DNA from 2 places in the Paenibacillus sp. CH40 genome. Region 2 is predicted to be linked to the other one. Evidence: riboswitches for the same ligand, from Rfam matches in the RefSeq annotation. Region 2 holds a riboswitch; the other holds the start of a gene.
The links. Region 2 has a riboswitch for glycine ahead of NLX73_RS17320 (alanine/glycine:cation symporter family protein). Riboswitches for the same ligand answer to the same signal wherever they lie in the genome.
Positions count from the first base shown of each region.

Region 1: it holds a riboswitch for glycine, as region 2 does, so the genes downstream of both, gcvT (glycine cleavage system aminomethyltransferase GcvT) here and NLX73_RS17320 (alanine/glycine:cation symporter family protein) in region 2, are expected to answer to the same signal.

Region 1 covers NZ_JANAVQ010000001.1:84,742-90,725, reverse strand. Annotated here, with positions in the region: gene NLX73_RS00385 (BglG family transcription antiterminator) at 1-601, opposite strand, end outside; gene NLX73_RS00380 (PTS mannitol transporter subunit IIBC) at 686-2,164, opposite strand; gene gcvH (glycine cleavage system protein GcvH) at 2,543-2,941, opposite strand; glycine riboswitch at 3,337-3,435, shown strand; gene gcvT (glycine cleavage system aminomethyltransferase GcvT) at 3,612-4,712, shown strand; gene gcvPA (aminomethyl-transferring glycine dehydrogenase subunit GcvPA) at 4,837-5,984, shown strand, end outside.
Region 2 covers NZ_JANAVQ010000005.1:295,137-301,120, forward strand. Annotated here, with positions in the region: gene NLX73_RS17310 (LacI family DNA-binding transcriptional regulator) at 1-636, opposite strand, end outside; gene NLX73_RS17315 (glycoside hydrolase family 1 protein) at 854-2,311, shown strand; glycine riboswitch at 2,480-2,556, shown strand; glycine riboswitch at 2,575-2,669, shown strand; gene NLX73_RS17320 (alanine/glycine:cation symporter family protein) at 2,829-4,247, shown strand; gene NLX73_RS17325 (iron-containing alcohol dehydrogenase) at 4,305-5,477, opposite strand; gene NLX73_RS17330 (carbohydrate ABC transporter permease) at 5,626-5,984, opposite strand, start outside.

The sequences.
Region 1 (5,984 bases), on a different contig from region 2:
GGTTATCTCTGCCAATCATCTCCAGCAACTTGTCGGCAACACGGGTTACAGGACGAAGTTCTTCCCGGGCTGAAAACAGATCGGATTCATCCAAATATTCGAGAGCCAGCTCGGAAATCGCCCGTCTTTTGTCTGTCTCCCGCCCTGTAATCTCGACCCCGTACCCCCGTCTGCGCACAAGCATGAGTCCACGTTCCTCAATCCAGTCTTGCAATTCGTCTAGATCATGACTGACCGTAGTTACCGTGACTTTCAGATCTGAAGCCAGCGCTAACAGCTTGATCGGCTCCCGTGTATCCAGCAGCATGCAGAGAACCACGATCTTTCTCTCCTCAGCCGAATATTCGTCTGACTTCGTATGCAGCAATTGCTCTCGCAGACTTGCAAGCTGAGTCGGGTCGGCCTCCACATAGATACCGATCCCTGATTTTTTCTCCAGCTTTATCTCGTGAGCCGCCAACCAGCACTCGACTGCACCAAGTTCCCGATGAACTGTCCTTGTGCTGACATTGATCTTCTCAGCAATTTCCCCGGCTGTAACCTCTTGTGGCTGCTCCAAAAGATACTCCACAATGTCAGATTGTCGTTTCGTAATATTCATAAGCGCATACCGTTCCTTCCCAAGCTCTCATCCCTTCCAGCAGGAAATAACAAACTGTATACAGCCGGCCTGACTTTATGGGGATTAAGAATCGGATTTCAGCCGTTCAACCAGCGCTTCGTATTCAGGGCTCTTCAGAAAATTGTCAATGGAAATGTGCTCAGCATTCGGGGCTACCGTTTTAGCCCGGTCTGTCAACGTTTTTTGTGTAATGACAATATCCGCATCCTGTGGAATTTCACTGATTGCCGTATTCGTAACTGTTACGCCCACACCCGCCTGCTTCATTTTTTTGCGTAAAATCGAGGCACCCATAGCGCTTGAACCCATACCTGCATCACAGGAAAAGACGATTTTGTTCACTTCGGATTTATCCTTGAGCGTTCGATCTGCAGCAATTTCTGCAGCACGATCAGATTCGTGGTTATCTTCCATTACAGTGGCGTTAGCACTTGCACTCTTGCTTTGATTTTTCATATCTTTCAGGCGGGATGCAGCTTTCTCCAGCCCCTCTTCTTGTTGCTTACCAGTCTTGAGTAACACTGCGGCAACAGCAAAAGATACGACCGCAGCAGCGATCACCCCGCTTAGCATTGGCAAATATCCGCCTTTTGGCGTCATTAGAAAATAGGCGATGATGCTGCCCGGTGAAGGAGCAGCAACCAGTCCGGCACCTGTCAACATGAAACAGAAGGTTCCCACAACGCCCCCAGCTATAGCAGCAAGAATCAAAATCGGCTTCATTAAAATATAAGGGAAATAAATTTCATGAATCCCGCCGAAAAAATGAATGATGACTGCCCCAGGAGCCGACGACTTCGCAGAGCCTTTACCGAACAGGCAGTAGGCCAGCAAAATACCGAGCCCCGGTCCAGGGTTGGATTCCAGCATGAACAGTACGGATTTCCCTGTTCTTGCAGCTTCCTCCAACGCAATCGGACTTAATACTCCGTGATTCAGCGCGTTGTTTAAAAATAATACTTTTCCGGGCTCAATAATGAGGTTGACAAGCGGCAGTAGCCCTGCGTTCACGAGGAACTGTACCCCTGCCGACAACACTTGACTGATCATTTGTACAATCGGGCCGATCGCCACATGGGCAAGCAGTGCTAGAATGGCACCGATAATCCCGGCCGAAAAGTTATTGACCAGCATTTCAAAGCCTGATCTGACTTTGCCTTCAATGGCCTTGTCGAACTTCTTCAATATCCACGCAGCCAGCGGACCAGCGACCATCGCGCCCAGGAACATCGGGATATCGGCTCCCACTATGACACCCATCGTCATAATGGCACCAATCACACCTCCACGTTGTCCATGAATCATCGTGCCTCCCGTGTAACCAATCAGCAGCGGCAGCAAATAATTTTTCATCGGATCAACCAGTTGTGCAAAACCTTCGTTCGGGAACCACCCGGTCGGAATAAAGAGTGCCGTAATCAATCCCCACGCGATAAAGGCTCCCATATTGGGCATAACCATACCGCTGAGAAAACGGCCAAAACGCTGTACGGCGACACGAGTGCCTCCTTTTGAACTTGGCTTTGCGTCCAATGTACTCATATTCAAATCCTCCTTGTAGGTAAGCATCACTACCTTTTCTTAAAATTCATACTAAATGACAGCGCTATCTTCATCAACGAAATGAAAACGTACTTTCGTCATGAACGTTGATGACAACATTTAAATTTAAATTATCCGAGAAGGTATTATACCTGCATAATTCTTCTTAATATGACCTGTTGCTATAGAAATTAGTCGAAAAACCGTGCTGGATTATGTATGATTCTTACTATAGGGACAACCCTCTAAATCGGAATAAAACACGTAATTACGTCTGCAAAAAGACAAAAAAATAGCCGCTATGTCAAATCATAGCGACTGTTGTATACAAAAATCGAGCAGACAAATAACACTCTTATTCCATACTACATTGCTCCATTACTGCTCATCGGAAATCAACTGCTCGTATTGATCCGCAGACAGTAGCTTGCCCAATGCTTCCTCCACATCTTTACCCATCTCTACTTCGATCATCCAACCTTTTTCATAGGGAGATTCATTCACTAGCTCAGGCGTACTTTCCAGCGCTTCATTCACTTTTAATACGGTTCCCGTCACCGGAGCAAAAAGGTCGGATACCGTCTTCACCGATTCAATCGTACCGATCTCCGCTCCCTGCTCAATCGTTACTCCCGCCTCAGGTAATTCTACAAAAACAATATCACCCAGTTGATGCTGTGCAAAGTCTGTAATACCAATCCGCAACGTTCCATTCTCTGTGCACTGAACCCACTCATGTTCGTCTGTATACCAAAGTTGCTGCTTTACTTCACCCATCCTGTTCCCCTCACTTCCATATGAATAAAATCGCTTTTGCTCACCTGTATTAGACAGGTTAAGATTATGACAACAGGAACACTCATGTCAATAATACTAACAAAAATACTTCATATGACCTCATATGGCGTACTATATAAAAATATGATAACTTATAACAAACGCTTACATATCCTTATTTATATATTAAATGTTTTTTCTATTGTTTTTGATGACATTTTTATTGACATTTCGAATGAATTTGCGTATTAATGGGTTATAGCAAATGCTTTGGGAAACACCCCGACAACTGCAAACGCGGATGAACGCGGAGGGAGAGACTGCCAAAAAGATTCGCATAGCTGTTGCCGCTTATGAGACATAAGTTGCACGCGAATCGGATCAAGTTGTTATCTGCAAAGCCAGGTAATATACTGTTGATCCCGAAGGTAGCGCCGAAGGAGTAAGCCTGCATTGCAGGTGAATCTCTCAGGCAAAAGGACCTCTGCCGGACGCATCTCTGGAGAGCATTCGCTATTGGAGCGGATCACCCAAGGGGAAACCCGGTACATACCGGGGTAACTTTCTGGTATCAAGGACAGAGCTGAAAAAAGAGTGTAGACTGCCGTCTATACGTTTTTTTCGGCCTGTCTTTTTTGTTTAGCCGATCACACCCGATAGGAGTGGAAAAATGACTAATTTGCGAAAAACACCGCTATATTCGTCCTACGGGACGCAGTCTGGGGTTCGTTGTATTGACTTTGGCGGCTGGGAGCTCCCCGTTCAGTTTAGCGGCATTCAAAAGGAGCATGAGGCCGTCCGGCAACGTGCGGGTTTATTCGATGTATCGCATATGGGCGAATTTTTGGTTGAAGGCAAAGAGGCCGAAGCTTTTCTGCAAAGGGTGACCACGAATGATGTCAGCCAGTTGGAACCAGGTCAGGCACAATATTCACTCCTGTGTTACCCCGATGGAGGGGTAGTAGACGACCTGCTTGTTTACTGCAAAGGGTCGGAGCGCTACATGCTCGTTGTGAACGCCTCTAACATCGATAAGGATTGGGATTGGCTAATTAGCCATATGCCTGCATCCGTTCACATGGAGAATGTGTCTGATGCGATAGCATTGCTGGCGTTGCAAGGACCGGAAGCAGCACGTATTGCCGCAGCCGTGGCAGATACGGACATTACGAATCTGGCATCTTTCCGCTTCCATGAGAATGTGCCATTGTTCGGAGCAAAAGCACTCGTCTCACGAACCGGATATACGGGCGAAGACGGTTTTGAATTTTATGTACCTGCTGCGGAAGCACCAGCCGTATGGGAGGGTTTGCTTCGTTCCGGTGAGTCGTATGGGCTGATTCCCGCTGGACTTGGTGCTCGGGATACCCTACGCTTTGAGGCACGGTTGCCGCTGTACGGACAGGAGTTATCTGCCACGATTTCACCGCTCGAAGCCGGTCTAGGTTTCTTCGTCAAGCTGAATAAAGGAAATTTTATCGGTAGAGAAGCACTGCAACGTCAGAAAGATCAAGGGATTCCTCGCAAATTGATCGGGCTGGAAATGACGGATCGCGGTATCCCTCGCGCCCATTATCCGGTATTCGCAGAAGGACAACGCATCGGTGAGGTCACAACGGGGACTCAGTCGCCCACCTTGAAGCGTAATCTCGGCCTCGCCTTGGTAGACAGTCGTTTTAGCGCCCTCTCCACACCGCTGGAGGTTGAGATTCGTGGCAAACGCCTGCGTGCCGAGGTGGTGGCAGCACCCTTTTATAAACGTCCGCGCTGATCTTAAACTCTCTTCATTTCAATAAAGCAAACATGTCAGATATGAACTTCCGGGTTTTCATCTCACACTTTTTTATTAGCTAATTTACGATTTAAATTTTGCTTTTCGAAAGGAGCCAGAACCTATGAAGCAGCATCGTTATCTCCCTATGACTGAACAGGATCAAACCGAAATGCTGCGTGTGGTCGGCGTTTCATCCATCGATGATTTATTCAGTGACATTCCAGAGGCCATTCGATATCAAGGGGAACTCCCTCTTTCTTCTCGACTCGACGAGAGAGCCTTAACCCGCCACTTGGCCGAGCTGGCTGGACACAACGCCAATACAGACACACATGCCAGCTTTCTTGGCGCAGGAATTTATGACCATCATATTCCGTCCGTCATCCAGCACATCACTTCACGCTCGGAATTCTATACAGCCTACACCCCCTATCAGCCGGAAGTAAGCCAAGGCGAGCTACAAGCCATTTTCGAATTTCAGTCGTATATTTGCGAATTGACGGGCATGGCTGTAGCTAATGCCAGCATGTACGACGGAGCGACTGCACTGGCGGAAGCGGGCTCACTGTCCGCCGCAGCTACCCGCCGTAAACAGCTTATCGTATCAAGGTCCGTCCATCCGGAGGCACGTCAGGTATTGGCAGCCTATGCACGCGGATTGGATTTGGACATCGTGGAGATCGGCTGTTCGGACGGCGTAACGGATGCTAATGCGTTAGCGGCGGCCGTATCGGAACAGACCGCAGCTGTTTTGGTCCAAAGCCCCAACTTTTTCGGAGCCGTGGAAAACCTGAAGCCGATGGCTGATCTCATCCATGCGCACAAAGGTCTTTTGGTCGTCAGTGCCAACCCACTGGCACTTGGCTTGCTGGAGACACCCGGCAAACAGGGCGCGGATATTGTGGTAGGAGATGCGCAGCCACTTGGCATCTCCTCTTCTCTCGGCGGTCCGACCTGTGGATACTTTGCCGTTTCTCAGGCACATATGCGCCGTATCCCCGGCCGTATTGTGGGTCAGACCACTGACCGTAACGGTAAACGCGGCTTCGTGCTGACCTTGCAAGCGCGGGAACAGCATATCCGCCGCGAAAAGGCCACGTCTAACATTTGCTCCAATCAAGCGTTGCTAGCTTTATCTGCATCTGTATACTTGTCTGTCATGGGTAGACAGGGGATCAAGGAAGTAGCCGAGCTAAATTTGCATAAAAGCCGTTATGCTTTAGAGCAATTGCTGAGCTTGAAGGGCGTAACTGCCTCATTTAACGCACC
Region 2 (5,984 bases):
GTGATTCCAGTGTTGCAACACTGGCAGATTGTGCTCACTCATGATCTGTTCGTAGGCTCGTTGTCTACTATGGGTATTAATACTGCTCGGACGGCCAAAAGCATTGGCTATACGAGTATAGCCTTTTTGTATCAAATGTTTGAGCGCTAACATATATCCTTCATACTGATCCATAGCGACGGAGCGAATATCGGTATGCTCCATTCGTTGCCACGACACGATCGGGCCATATTTGCAATAGGTGCTCAAAAAATCAGTGTCATTCACGCAGGAAATGATGACCAGCGCATCGACTCTTTTTCTTTTTAAATCCTCAAAGGCTTGAAGCTCTTTCTTTTTGTCTTCTCCCGAAGTATAAATAATGGTTTGAAATTCATATTGGCCCGCTACTTCCACAAAGCTGTCCAGAAAAGCGAGAACAATTTCATTAATAGTTGAAGTAATGATACCGATCTGAAGCGTCTGACCCTTGGATAGAGAAATGGCATTTCGATTAGGAACATAATCTAATTCCTGCATGATTTTCAAAATTTTAGCTCTTGTTTCGTGACTAACATGGGGGGACTGATTTAATACTCTGGATACCGTAGCTTTGGAAAAGCCCGCCAGTTTTGCAATTTGATCAAGATTCGACATGGTGCTTCTCCTCACATAAGAAAAAAAATAAATTCTTGACATGAAACGCGTTACAACGATTAGGATGCTTATGAAGGCATTACGTCTATTTTAAAGTATCTGTCAATGCATTTCAAAGGAGAACGGTTATCGTTAGGTATTGATTCATATTTGCAGCACTTGATGGGATGACTTGACCAAAGTAAAAATCTTAAATACGGAAAGAGGTTTTTATACCATGACGAAGACGCTAAAAGGATTTCCGAAAAACTTCTTGTGGGGCGGGGCAACCGCAGCCAACCAATTGGAAGGTGCTTTTGACGTAGATGGAAAAGGATTGTCCAGCGCAGACCTGATTGCCTATGTACCCAAAGCAGAGCGCAAGAACGATCACGCTATAGAGATTTCTTCCGAACGACTCGAAGACATTTTGGCAGGCAAAGTCAATGCACGTTTTCCAAAGCGTGAAGGTGTAGACTTTTTCCACCATTACAAAGAAGATATTGCATTATTCGCTGAAATGGGCTTTAAAGTATTCCGTATGTCCATCCATTGGTCGCGGATTTTCCCGAATGGCTATGATGCCGAGCCGAATGAAGCAGGATTGCAATTCTACGACAATGTATTTGATGAGCTGCGCAAGTATGGTATTGAACCGCTGGTAACATTGTCACATTATGAGACACCGCTAGGTCTGACGCAGAAGTATAATGGCTGGCTGGGTCGTGAAGTCATACAGCACTACGTAAATTATGCCGAAACGGTGTTCACACGCTATAAGGATAAAGTAAAATACTGGCTGACCTTTAATGAAATCAATGTAATGACCATGAGCCCGTTCACCGGTGGCGGTGTGGTTATTGACCGTGTAGAAAACAAACAACAAGCGATATATCAAGCATTGCATCATCAATTTGTAGCTAGTGCACTGGCGACCAAACGGGGACATGAGATCATCCCGGGCGCTCAGATCGGCTGTATGCTGGCACGTATTGAAAGCTATCCACATACGTGTAACCCAGAGGATATACTGAAAGCCCAGCATGAAAATCAGATGAACCTGTTCTTTACGGATGTGCATGCCCGTGGGGAATATTCTAACTACATGAATCGTTATTTTGAAGAAAATAATGTTGTAATACACACAGAACCAGGCGATGCTGAAATATTGAAAAATAATACGGTTGATTTTATCTCATTTAGCTACTATATGACCTTGACCGTATCTGCAGGTCCAGAAGGTGAGAAAGCAGCAGGAAACCTGATTGGTGGCGTGAAAAATCCATATTTACAGTCCTCTGACTGGGGATGGCAAATTGATCCGATCGGTCTGCGTGTTACGCTGAACACGTTATATGACCGCTACCAAAAGCCGTTGTTCATCGTGGAAAATGGCTTGGGTGCGTATGATAAGGTAGAAGAAGACGGTTCTGTGCATGACACATATCGTATTGATTACTTGCGTCAGCATATTGCCCAAATGAAGGAAGCAATTGCCGACGGTGTTGATCTGATTGGTTACACCAGCTGGGGCCCTATCGACCTTGTGAGCATGTCTACTTCCGAAATGTCCAAGCGCTACGGATTTATTTACGTCGATCTGGATGATGACGGTAACGGAACGCTCAAACGCTCCAAAAAGGACTCTTTTAACTGGTATAAAAATGTGATAGCAACCAATGGTGAAGAATTGTAATTCCATATTGTCTCGGGCGGGTATAGCAGAGGACATCCTAAGGATGCAATCTGCTGTACCCGCTTTTTTGATAGACACAATAATAATATTTCAGAGGGCTTCACAAACTTTTCACTTGTAATAAGCTGAAAGTTTTCTGTATAATGAATAAAAATTTCATATGTCTGGTTGATGTTTGCGGGAGATGGAACGAAGGTTCCGACCGAAGGGGCAAAACTCTCAGGTGCTTAGGCTGATTACAGCAACAAGCGGGGACCGTAAACGGACAGAACTCTGGAGAGACCCTTAATTGGGCGCCGAAGGTGCACCGCAGATAACATCTGCTTAAACTCTCAGGCAAAAGGACAGAGACGCGAATAACCTGTGACAGGGAATGCCCTAGGCTTTTTTGTGAGCTATTAGAGGTAGGAACCTGCACAAGATGGTTGTATTTTTTCGTGCCTTTAACCTCTCCAGGAGTCGAATCAGCGGATTTGACTCTTTTTTGTTTTCTAATATGCTGGAGGAGCGGGTTGAAATGAATTTGGTACATGTGTTAGAAGCGATTAGTAGCTGGATATGGGGGGCGCCTCTCATCATTCTTGTCATGGGAACGGGGTTATGGCTGACCATACGTTTGAAGATGCTGCAGGTATTCCGCCTGCCCCTGGCGATCAAGCTGATCGGTAAAGCCCCGAATGAAGGCAGCGGGGATGTAAGTAGTTTTGCGGCTTTGAGTACAGCGTTGGCGGCTACAGTTGGCACAGGAAGTATTGTCGGCGTAGCGACAGCCATTAAGCTGGGCGGGCCGGGTGCCTTGTTCTGGATGGTCGTTGCAGCCTTTTTTGGGATGGCGACAAAATATGCGGAAGGTGTACTTGCGGTAAAATACCGGGTGAAAGATCGGAATGGACAATTTTCCGGCGGCCCGATGTATTATATTGAGAAAGGTCTTGGACGCCGTTTTAAACCGCTGGCGATGCTGTTTGCTTTTTCGGGCATGCTGGTAGCGTTGTTCGGGATTGGAACGTTTCCGCAGGTCAAAGCGATTGTATCTTCGACTGAAAACAGTTTTGGCGTTCCGCCTATTGTAACGGCACTGATTATCGCGGTCCTTACCGGACTTGTTACTATTGGAGGACTCAAAAGCATTGCCAAGGTATCGACGAAGGTCGTTCCTTTTAAAACAGGCTTGTACGTACTGATCTGTCTCATCGTACTGATTCGGTTTGCTGACCAACTTCCTGCCGCCATTGCGCTGGTGCTCCATTCGGCATTTTCAACTACATCTGCAACGGGCGGATTTGCCGGAGCTACGATTATGCTGGCGATGCGAAGTGGGGTAGCCAGAGGTATTTTTGCCAATGAGGCCGGATTGGGGAGCGCACCGATTGCAGCCGCAGCTGCCAAAACCAAATGGCCTGCGGAGCAAGGGCTAATTTCCATGACAGGCGTGTTTATTGATACGATGGTTATTTGTGTGATGACCGGGTTGACGCTGCTGGTTAGCGGTGTGTGGAGCGGGCCTACCGATGCGGGCCTGATGACTCAGCAAGCATTTTCCAGCGCATTCCCGCTGGGGGCAGAACTGCTCACAATTATTCTGATTATGTTCGCGTTCACCACCATGCTCGGCTGGAACTATTACGGGGAACGCTGTGTTGAATACTTGCTTGGGGTCAAGTGGATTAAGCCATACCGTTATCTGTTCATTCTACTCGTTGCCGGGGGCGCGTTCATTAAACTGGATGCGATTTGGTTGCTAGCAGATATCTTTAACGCAATGATGGCTTTCCCGAACCTGATTGCACTGCTCGGCTTATCAGGAATTGTAGTTGCGGAAACCCGAACCTATATGGATTCTCTGAATTCTAGTAAGAAAAAGGGCATTCTTGCAGGTGCCAGTGTAGGGGCAGCTATTCAAGTAGAAGAAAAGGGACAAACGGTTAATTCATAAATTCCAAAAGGGAGTGCCCTCAGCCATCACAGGCTTGAGGACACTCCCTTTTGAATGTTATAACGATGCACGCAAAATAGCTAAAATATCTTCTTGATTCAGCTTTTTATAATTACCAAAGCCTCCGTATTCCATTTCACGGGCTGCAATGTCCGCGATTTTTTCCAATTGCTCATCATTAATATTGTAATCGGCCAGCGTAGAAGGGGCACCGAGACTTGTCCAGAATGCACTAAGACGGTCAATACCTTCCAAGGCGATTTCTCTATCTGTTTTACCTACGGTGTCTAAGTCAAACATGCTGAGCATCAGCCGCTTCATACGTGCAGCATCCTGATCCACTGTGTGTCTCATCCAGTTGGGAAACAGAATTGCCAGACCGCCAGCATGAGGAATATCATATACAGCGGATAATGCATGTTCAATCGTATGCGAAGCCCAGTCCCCGAAGTAGCCCATTTGCAGTGTTCCGTTAAGAGCAATCGTTCCGGCATATAAAATCGTTTCACGATGCTCGTAGCTGTGCAAATCCTCCAGCAGTTTAGGTGCAGTTTCGATCACGGTTTGCAGCACGGAAAAGCACATACGATCTTGCAACGGTGTATTTTTAACATTGTGAAAATACTGTTCAAACACATGGCTCATCATATCCACCATGCCATATACCGTCTGATCACGTGGCACAGAGAAGGTATTTTTAGGGTCCAGAATGGAGAATTTCGGATGCGTCACCGCGCTGCCCCATACGTATTTTTCGTTCGTTTCCCAGTTGGTGATAACAGAATCCGGATTCATTTCTGAACCGGTGGCGGCGAGTGTGAGGATGGTGCCGAATGGTAGAGCCTCGGTCGGCATGTGCTTTTTGTTGATAATATCCCACACATCGCCGTCATATTTAGCCCCTGCTGCGATGGCTTTGGTGCAATCAATAACGCTTCCGCCGCCTACTGCAAGTAAGAAGTCGATGTTGTCGTTTCGGCAAATGTCGATGCCCTTTTTAACGGTGGACAAGCGTGGATTCGGTTCTACGCCGGACAATTCATGAATGTTAAGATGTAGCGGCTCTAACGCGTTTAATACCTGGTCATACAGACCATTTCGCTTGACACTTCCGCCTCCGTATATCAGTAAAATATTTTTGCCGTAATTCAGCAGCTCCTGCTGCAGTTCTTCAATTTGATTGTCTCCAAATATTAATTTGGTGGGGTTATAATATGTGAATTTGTTCATCTGGAAAGTTCCCCTCAGTTCATAGTTCATGTTCAAATCGTAAATCGCTTAACCTGATTGCCTGTTGGATACCTAACTTCATCATGTAAGCTATTTGAAATGACGATTAACCATTATACATGAAATGAATAAGGGAATTCAAGTAAATCTAATCTTTGACCGCTCCAGCGGCAAGATCGGAAATAAACTGGCGGCTAATGAAAAGAAACAAAATAATAAGTGGCAGTACAGCCAGCAGGGTGCCCGCAATGACCATCGCATAATCCGTATTGTAAATTCCGTTCAATTGTGACAGTGCAATCTGGAGCGTGAATTTACGCTCATCCGTTAAGACGATTAGCGGCCATAAATAATCATTCCAGGCTCCTATAAAGGTAAAGGCGCCGAGAAAAGCGAACGCAGGACGTAGAATAGGCAGTGCTACATTCAAGTACAGTCGAAAAAAGCTGCATCCGTCCATCCGGCCCGCATCTAGCAGCTCCTTTGGGATGGATTCTTCCGCATATT